DNA from 3 places in the Methylobacterium sp. C33D genome. Region 3 is predicted to be linked to each of the others. Evidence: predicted binding sites of a transcription regulator. Region 3 holds the regulator's gene; each other region holds the start of a gene.
The links. The regulator LexA, encoded in region 3, represses DNA repair genes until DNA is damaged. The targets are predictions, from matches to a motif close to TGTTCNNNNTGTGTTCNG.
Positions count from the first base shown of each region.

Region 1: a site for LexA is predicted at 1,201-1,218, ahead of ACLBXO_RS31050 (DUF3072 domain-containing protein). Genes of this name have one in related genera too.
Region 2: a site for LexA is predicted at 1,383-1,400, ahead of ACLBXO_RS07095 (ATP-dependent helicase). Genes of this name have one in related genera too.

Region 1 covers NZ_JBKFAV010000078.1:116-2,377, reverse strand. The annotation lists gene ACLBXO_RS31060 (Cof-type HAD-IIB family hydrolase) at 1-497, opposite strand, end outside; gene ACLBXO_RS31055 (gluconokinase) at 502-1,068, opposite strand; gene ACLBXO_RS31050 (DUF3072 domain-containing protein) at 1,227-1,511, shown strand; gene ACLBXO_RS31045 (Flp family type IVb pilin) at 1,735-1,944, shown strand; partial or broken gene ACLBXO_RS31040 (polysaccharide biosynthesis/export family protein) at 2,206-2,262, shown strand, end outside.
Region 2 covers NZ_JBKFAV010000007.1:101,722-103,983, reverse strand. The annotation lists gene ACLBXO_RS07095 (ATP-dependent helicase) at 1-1,372, opposite strand, end outside; gene ACLBXO_RS07090 (AsmA protein) at 1,730-2,262, shown strand, end outside.
Region 3 covers NZ_JBKFAV010000020.1:49,191-51,452, forward strand. The annotation lists gene ACLBXO_RS17320 (hypothetical protein) at 1-285, opposite strand, end outside; gene lexA (transcriptional repressor LexA) at 535-1,263, shown strand; gene ACLBXO_RS17330 (ComEC/Rec2 family competence protein) at 1,257-2,262, opposite strand, start outside.

The sequences.
Region 1 (2,262 bases), on a different contig from region 3:
AGATGGGCGTGGTCGCGGCTGACGCCGACGATCTTGGCGGCCGATCCCATGAGCGTTCCGAGATCGGCGACGACCCGGGGCTCCGCGCCGATCGTGCGGCGCTCCAGGTCGGTGTAGGGGCCGTCCGGGTCGCGCAGGCACCACGCGCCGTCGGCGAAGACCCAGACATCCAGCCCCTCGGCCAGGAGCCGGTCGAGGGCCGACCGGGCCGCCGCCTCCGGGATGGTCCGCTCCTCGATGATCGACAGGTCCGGCCGGACGACGCTGGCGCCGTTGAAGGCCCCCATCGGCAGGTCGAGACCGAGGTCCGCCACGAGGCTCCGCAGGCCGATCGGCGGCCGCGCCGAGGCGATGCTGAAGCCGATCCCGGCCGCGCGCAGGCGGCGCACGGCCGCCACCGTCGCCCCGGTCAGGCGCTTGTCGCCGGTTACCAGGGTGCCGTCGACGTCCGAGATCACCAGGGCGATCCCCGCGGCCTTGCCGGTTCCTGCTGTCATCGCGTCACTCCCCACCCGGATCCCGGCGCGCCGCGGCGGCGAGTTCCGCCACGACCCGGTCGGCAATCGCCTCGGGCGGCTCGAGGATCCCGACGGTGATCGGGTGCTCGTCGGGCCCCGGGACCTCGAGGATCGCGAACTGGCTCTCGAGGAGGTGCGGCGACATGAAGTGGCCCCGGCGCTCCGCGAGGCGCCGCGCGATCAGGGCCCTGTCGCCGTCGAGGTAGACGAGGCGGACCCGCCGGCTGCCCCGGGTAAGGACGTCCCGGTACGCGCGCCGGAGCGCCGAGCAGACCACCACGCCGGACTCGCCGGCGTCGAGGCGCTGCTGGATCCACGTCGCGATCCGGGCGAGCCAGGGCGCGCGGTCCGCGTCGTCGAGGGCGTGGCCCGCGTGCATCTTCGCCACGTGCTCCGGCGTGTGGAAGCTGTCGCCGTCCACGAAGATCCAGCCGAGCCTCTCGGCGATCAGCGCCGCCACGGTGCTCTTCCCGGACCCCGAGACGCCCATGACCACGAGCACCTGGGCGGCCGTCCCGGCATCGCGTGTCGGGTCTGATTGGGACGTCATCCGGATCACCGTGGCTCTCTGGGGCGCCGCGATCATGCGGAGCGGGCGCGCGGAAGGGAAGATCGTCGCGCCCGACGCCCCCGCCGTGTCGGCAGGAACCGCCGCGCGGCGGGACGCGTTGATCACCGGAACGCGAACATTCAGGGAACATCAGGCGCATGGCTACCAGCACCGCGAAGGCGACGTCGAAGGCGGATCGGGAGACCGGAGCGCGTCAGGACGCCCCGGAGAACCCCAAGACCGACCCGAAGGATGTGTCCAACCAGATCAAGGATCCGGACCAGTGGACGACCGGCGGCGAGCCGATGACCGGCGCGCAGGCCTCCTATCTGAAGACGCTCTCGGAGGAGGCGAAGAAGCCGGAGGCGTTCGACCCCGACCTCGACAAGGCCGAGGCCTCGAAGCGGATCGACGACCTCCGCCACAAGGCCGGCCACGCCTGAGGCGGCCCGGGCGCGCCCGCGGCGGGCGTGCCCACCGCCGCGCCGGGCGGTGCATATCCCGCCCGGAATCGACCCGACCGCCGGTTTCGAACACTTCGTTAAGCCGGCGGCAAGCGCGTGCCGGTACCAGACTTCGGAGCGCGTGAGGCCACGCGCGCGGCGGGACTGGAAGGCGCGGTCGACCATGGATGAGCCGGGCGGCGACGGAGGGGAGCGGCGCGCTGTGCGATCCCGGGGGGCGTCCGCCCCGGCGGGTCGGCTCCGGGCCGCGACCGCACGGTTCGCCCGCGACGTCCGCGGATCCACCGCGACCGAGTACGCCCTGCTCGGCGGCCTGATCTTCCTCGTCGCCGTCGGCAGCATCCGCTTCTACGTGTCCCGCGTCAGCGCCGTCTACGGCGACATCACGGCGGCCGTCACCCAGGGGCCGTGAGCGGATCGTCCCCAATCCACCCGGCCCCGGGGCCGATCGGCCGGTCCGTGACCGCCGACAACATCTGGAATTGTGTCCCGATATTTCGGCTGCGCGCGCTGCGACCGGCATTTGTCGCGCCATTGCCCCGAAAAAGCTGTGCTTAACGAGGATGACTTAGCAGTCTCGGCCGTGGCGGGCGGAGTGTGGCTCACCCGCTACGGACACCTGGGCCGCTATGGGCTAGGCACGGGCTCGGCAATACCGATGGGCAACATCTGGATGCGCAAACTTCCCCTCGTCCTGCTCGCCGTCACGGCGATGTCGGGCTGCACGTAC
Region 2 (2,262 bases), on a different contig from region 3:
GGAGCTGCTGCAGGGTGGCGTCGCCCAGCCCGCGCTTCGGCGTGTTCACGATCCGCTCGAAGGCGAGGTCGTCGCTGACGTTCACGGTGGCGCGCAGGTAGGCCAGCGCGTCGCGGATCTCGGTGCGCTCGTAGAAGCGCGGGCCGCCGATGACCCGGTAGGGCAGCCCGAGCTGGACGAACCGGTCCTCGATCTCGCGCATCTGCGCGGAGATCCGCACCAGCACGGCGATCTCCGACAGGGGGTGCTGCTTGGACTGGAGGGACTCGATCGATTCGGCGAGCATTCGCGCCTCCTCCTCGGAATCCCACGCCCCCGTCACGGTGACGCGCTCGCCCGGCTCGTCGTCGGTGCGCAGGGTCTTGCCGAGGCGGCTCTCGTTCTTGGCGATCAGCCCGGAGGCGGCCGCCAGGATGTGGCCGGTGGAGCGGTAGTTGCGCTCCAGCCGCACCACCACCGCGCCCGGGAAGTCGTGCTCGAAGCGCAGGATGTTGTCGACCTCGGCGCCGCGCCAGCCGTAGATCGACTGGTCGTCGTCGCCGACGCAGGCGATGTTCTTCCGGGACTGCGCCAGCAGGCGCAGCCACAGGTACTGGGCGACGTTGGTGTCCTGGTACTCGTCCACCAGGATGTAGCGGAACCGGTCCTGGTAATTGGCCAGGACGTCGGGGTTCTCCCGCCAGAGCTTGAGGCAGAGCAGCAGGAGATCGCCGAAATCGACGGCGTTCAGCGTCGCGAGCCGGGCCTGGTAGGCGGTGTAGAGGGCGCCGCCCTTGCCGAACGCGAAGGAAGCGGCCTCTCCCGGGGGCACCTGCTCGGGGCCGAGGCCGCGGTTCTTCCAGCCGTCGATGGCGTGGGACAGGGCCCGGGCCGGCCAGCGCTTCTCGTCGACGTTCTGGTCGGCGATGACCTGCTTCATCAGCCGGAGCTGATCGTCGGTGCCGAGGATTGTGAAGTCGGATTTGAGCCCGACCAGCTCGGCGTGGCGGCGCAGGATCTTGGTGCCGATGGCGTGGAAGGTGCCGAGCCAGGGCATGCCCTCGCCGGCCGGCCCGATCAGCGCGCCGATCCGGTGCTTCATCTCCCGGGCGGCCTTGTTGGTGAAGGTCACCGACAGGATGTCGAAGGGCCGCGCCCGCCCGGTGGCGATCAGGTGGGCGATGCGAGTGGTCAGCACCCGGGTCTTGCCGGTGCCGGCGCCGGCCAGCACCAGGATCGGGCCCTCCGTGGTCTCGACGGCGCGGCGCTGCTCGGGGTTCAGCCCCTCGAGGTAGCCGGCCGCCTCGCGGCGGAGGGCGCCCATGGCGCGGGCGGCGATGGACGTGGCGGGCGCGCCGTCCCCGGCGGACTGCGGATGCGGGGGGTTCTGCATCCCGCATCCCTGGACCAAATCGCGAACGGCGTCGAGGCCGTTCGCGCCGCGGCGGGGGCGCGGAGCCATGAAGCGCGGCTGTCCGCGCCGGGGTGATCCGCGCTCCGCAGGGGCGTGCGGCCTTCCCCTCGGCGGCCGCGGATCGGCGCGCGGATGTGATCGGTTTCGACAGCGGCGGAGCGCACCGTCTCCCGCACGGGAGCCGGGACCCGCGCCCGCTCCGGACCGTGGCATCGCCGCTGGCGCCCCCGGCGGCTTATCGTGCTATGGCCGTGGCGACTGACTCGCGGGGGCACGCGGGGCACGGCGGCCCGGTGAGGTCGCGGCCTCGCGCAGAGATGGTGCGGAACGGGACCATTGCGTGATCTTCTGACCGCGCTGGCGTGCGCCGTCATCCTGGTTCTCGTGGCGGCGCTCGCGGTTCCGCCCTTCGTCGACTGGCAGGCCCATCGCGGGCTCGTCGACCGGGCGCTCGCCCGGTCCCTCGGCGTTCCGGTCCGGACCGACGGGCGGATCGAGGTCCGCCTGCTGCCGTCGCCGCGGCTGCGCGTCGACCGCCTCCTCCTCGGCGGCGACCCGGACCGCCCGAGCCTGGATGCCCGGTTCGTCAAGGCCGAGATCGCCCTCGCGCCGCTCCTGAAGGGCGAGTTCCGCTTCACCGAGACCCGGATCGGCCGGGCCGAGATCAAGCTCCCAGTCGCCGGTCCGGACACGCTGAAGCTGCCGCCCGATTTCGGCGGCGCCCTGCGCGACCGCGACCTCGCCATCGAGAACCTGCAGATCCAGCAGTTCCTCGTCACCACGCAGGTCCCCGCCACCGGGCGGACCGACCAGCTCTACGTCCAGGACCTCCGCCTGCAGGCGCCGGCCCTGATCGGACCCTGGCGGAT
Region 3 (2,262 bases):
CCGGGCGGCGGTGCGGAAGCGCTTCACCCGGGTGGCGTCCGGCTCCGGATCGATCCGGACCTCGCTCAGATTGCAGCCGGCGTACTCGCGCAGGGCGTTGGAGACGATCAGCATCCGGCGCAGCTGCCGGTTGTCGTAGACCTCGTAGGGCTCCTTGCAGCCGATCGTCACGACCTGGGGGGTGAGCGCCACGTAGTTCCGCGAGATGTAGGAGAACCCGGTGGTGCAGCCGGCGAGGCCGAGGGCGGCGAGGCCGAGGGGCAGCAGAGCCGCGGGTCGTCGCATCCTCGTCATTCCATGAGGGTCCCAGCCCGCGCCCCGGATCCGCCGCCTGCCCGGCGGGGCACCGCGGTGCATTGAAACGGCTCCGCTTGCGCCGTCAATGCGTTTCTCGGCCTTCTCCCGCGGGCGCGCCGCGGCGCGCCGAGCGGAGCGGTGCCGCTCTTGCGGAACACTTGCGGAACGTTTAACCTGTTCGTGATTTGTTTCGGAGACCGTCACGTGGCGGTCCGCCAAGCCGCGAGTCCCCCGTCGATGCTCACGCGCAAGCAGCTGGACCTCCTGCGATTCATCCAGAGCCGGATGCAGGAATGCGGTGTCCCGCCGTCCTTCGACGAGATGAAGGATGCCCTCGATCTCAAGTCGAAATCCGGCATCCACCGGCTGATCACAGCGCTCGAGGAGCGCGGCTTCCTCCGGCGCCTCCCGAATCGGGCGCGCGCCATCGAGGTGATCCGCATCCCCGAGAGCCTGACCCAGGCCGTCCCGGCGACTCAGGCCCCCGCCGAGCCGCGCCGCTTCACGCCTAGCGTGGTCGAGGGCGGCAAGTCCAAGCCGCCGCCGGCCCCGGCGAGCACGCGGATGATCGACGAGTCCGGCCGCGCCATCTCGATCCCCGTCATGGGCCGGATCGCGGCCGGCACGCCCGTCTCGGCGATCCAGAACCAGAGCCACGCCATCACCCTGTCGCCGGACTTCGTGGCCGGCGGCGAGCACTACGCCCTCGAGGTGCGCGGCGACTCGATGGTCGAGGCCGGCATCCTGGACGGCGACCTCGTGGTCATCCGCAAGCAGGAAACGGCCAATACCGGCGACATCATCGTGGCGCTGATCGATGACGAGGAGGCGACGCTCAAGCGCCTGCGCCGCCGCGGCTCCTCCATCGCCCTGGAGGCCGCCAACCCGGCCTACGAGACCCGCGTGCTCGGGCCCGACCGGGTCCGGATCCAAGGCCGCCTCGTCAGCCTCGTCCGCCGCTACTGAAGCGGCTCGGCCGGCGCGTCGCCGGGGGCGAGGTCTCCGCCCGGCGCGGCGTCGGCCTCCGGCGTCGCGACGACCCCGTCCTCCGCGGCGCGGTCGCCCGGCTCCGCGGTGACCGGCCGCGGCTCTCCCGGCCCGCGCCCCGCGGCCGGCCGCCAGGGCACAGCGCGGCCGTCGTCCCGGGCGTAGCGCGCGGCGAAGCCGTCGCCGTCGGTCCGGAGAGCCACCGCCCCGCGGGCGGCGAGGACCCGCCGGTCGATCACCAGGGGGCCCGTGCAGGTCGGCGGCGCCGCGAGGCCCGTGATCAGGACCGCGGCGCGGGCGCAATCCTCCGGGAAGGCCCGCCGGTCCCGGACCAGGGCGACCGCCTGCCCGTCCGGCAGCCTGGCGGTGCAGCCGAGCCGGTCGCAGCGCCCGCTGCCCGACCGGACGATCAGCGCCGCGGGTCGCCGCCCGTCGCCGTCCGCCTTCAGCCACTGCTCGAGGACGAAGCCGGAGGGGCTTCCGAGGGCCGCGAGCCGCCCGTCCGGCCCCCGCACCGCGGCGCCCGCGCCCTGCCGGTCGACGTAGAGGTCGTAGCGGTCCGGCCGGGCCGCGAGGACGAGCCCGAGCAGGACCGGCGGCACGGCGAGCCAGCGCAGGCGCGAGGCCGGCAGCGTCGCCAGCAGCAGGCCGGCGGTGAGCAGCGCCAGCGCCCCGGCGCCGAAGGCCGGCAGCACCAGGATCGCCCGCTCGAACCCGGCGATCCAGTTCGAGATCGCCAGCATCCCGGCCACCGCCTGCCCCATCAGCCACCAAACCGGCCGGTCGAGGGCGAAGGGATAGGCGAGGCACCCGATCACCGCGGCGGGCATCACCACCAGGGAGACGAGCGGCAGGGTCAGGGCGTTGCCGACGAGGCCGAAGGGCTGGACGGTCTGGAAGTGGTAGGTGGCGAAGGGCGCGGTCGCGACCTGCGCCACCAGGGTCGTGGCCAGGGTCCCGGTGATCGCCGAGAGGCCC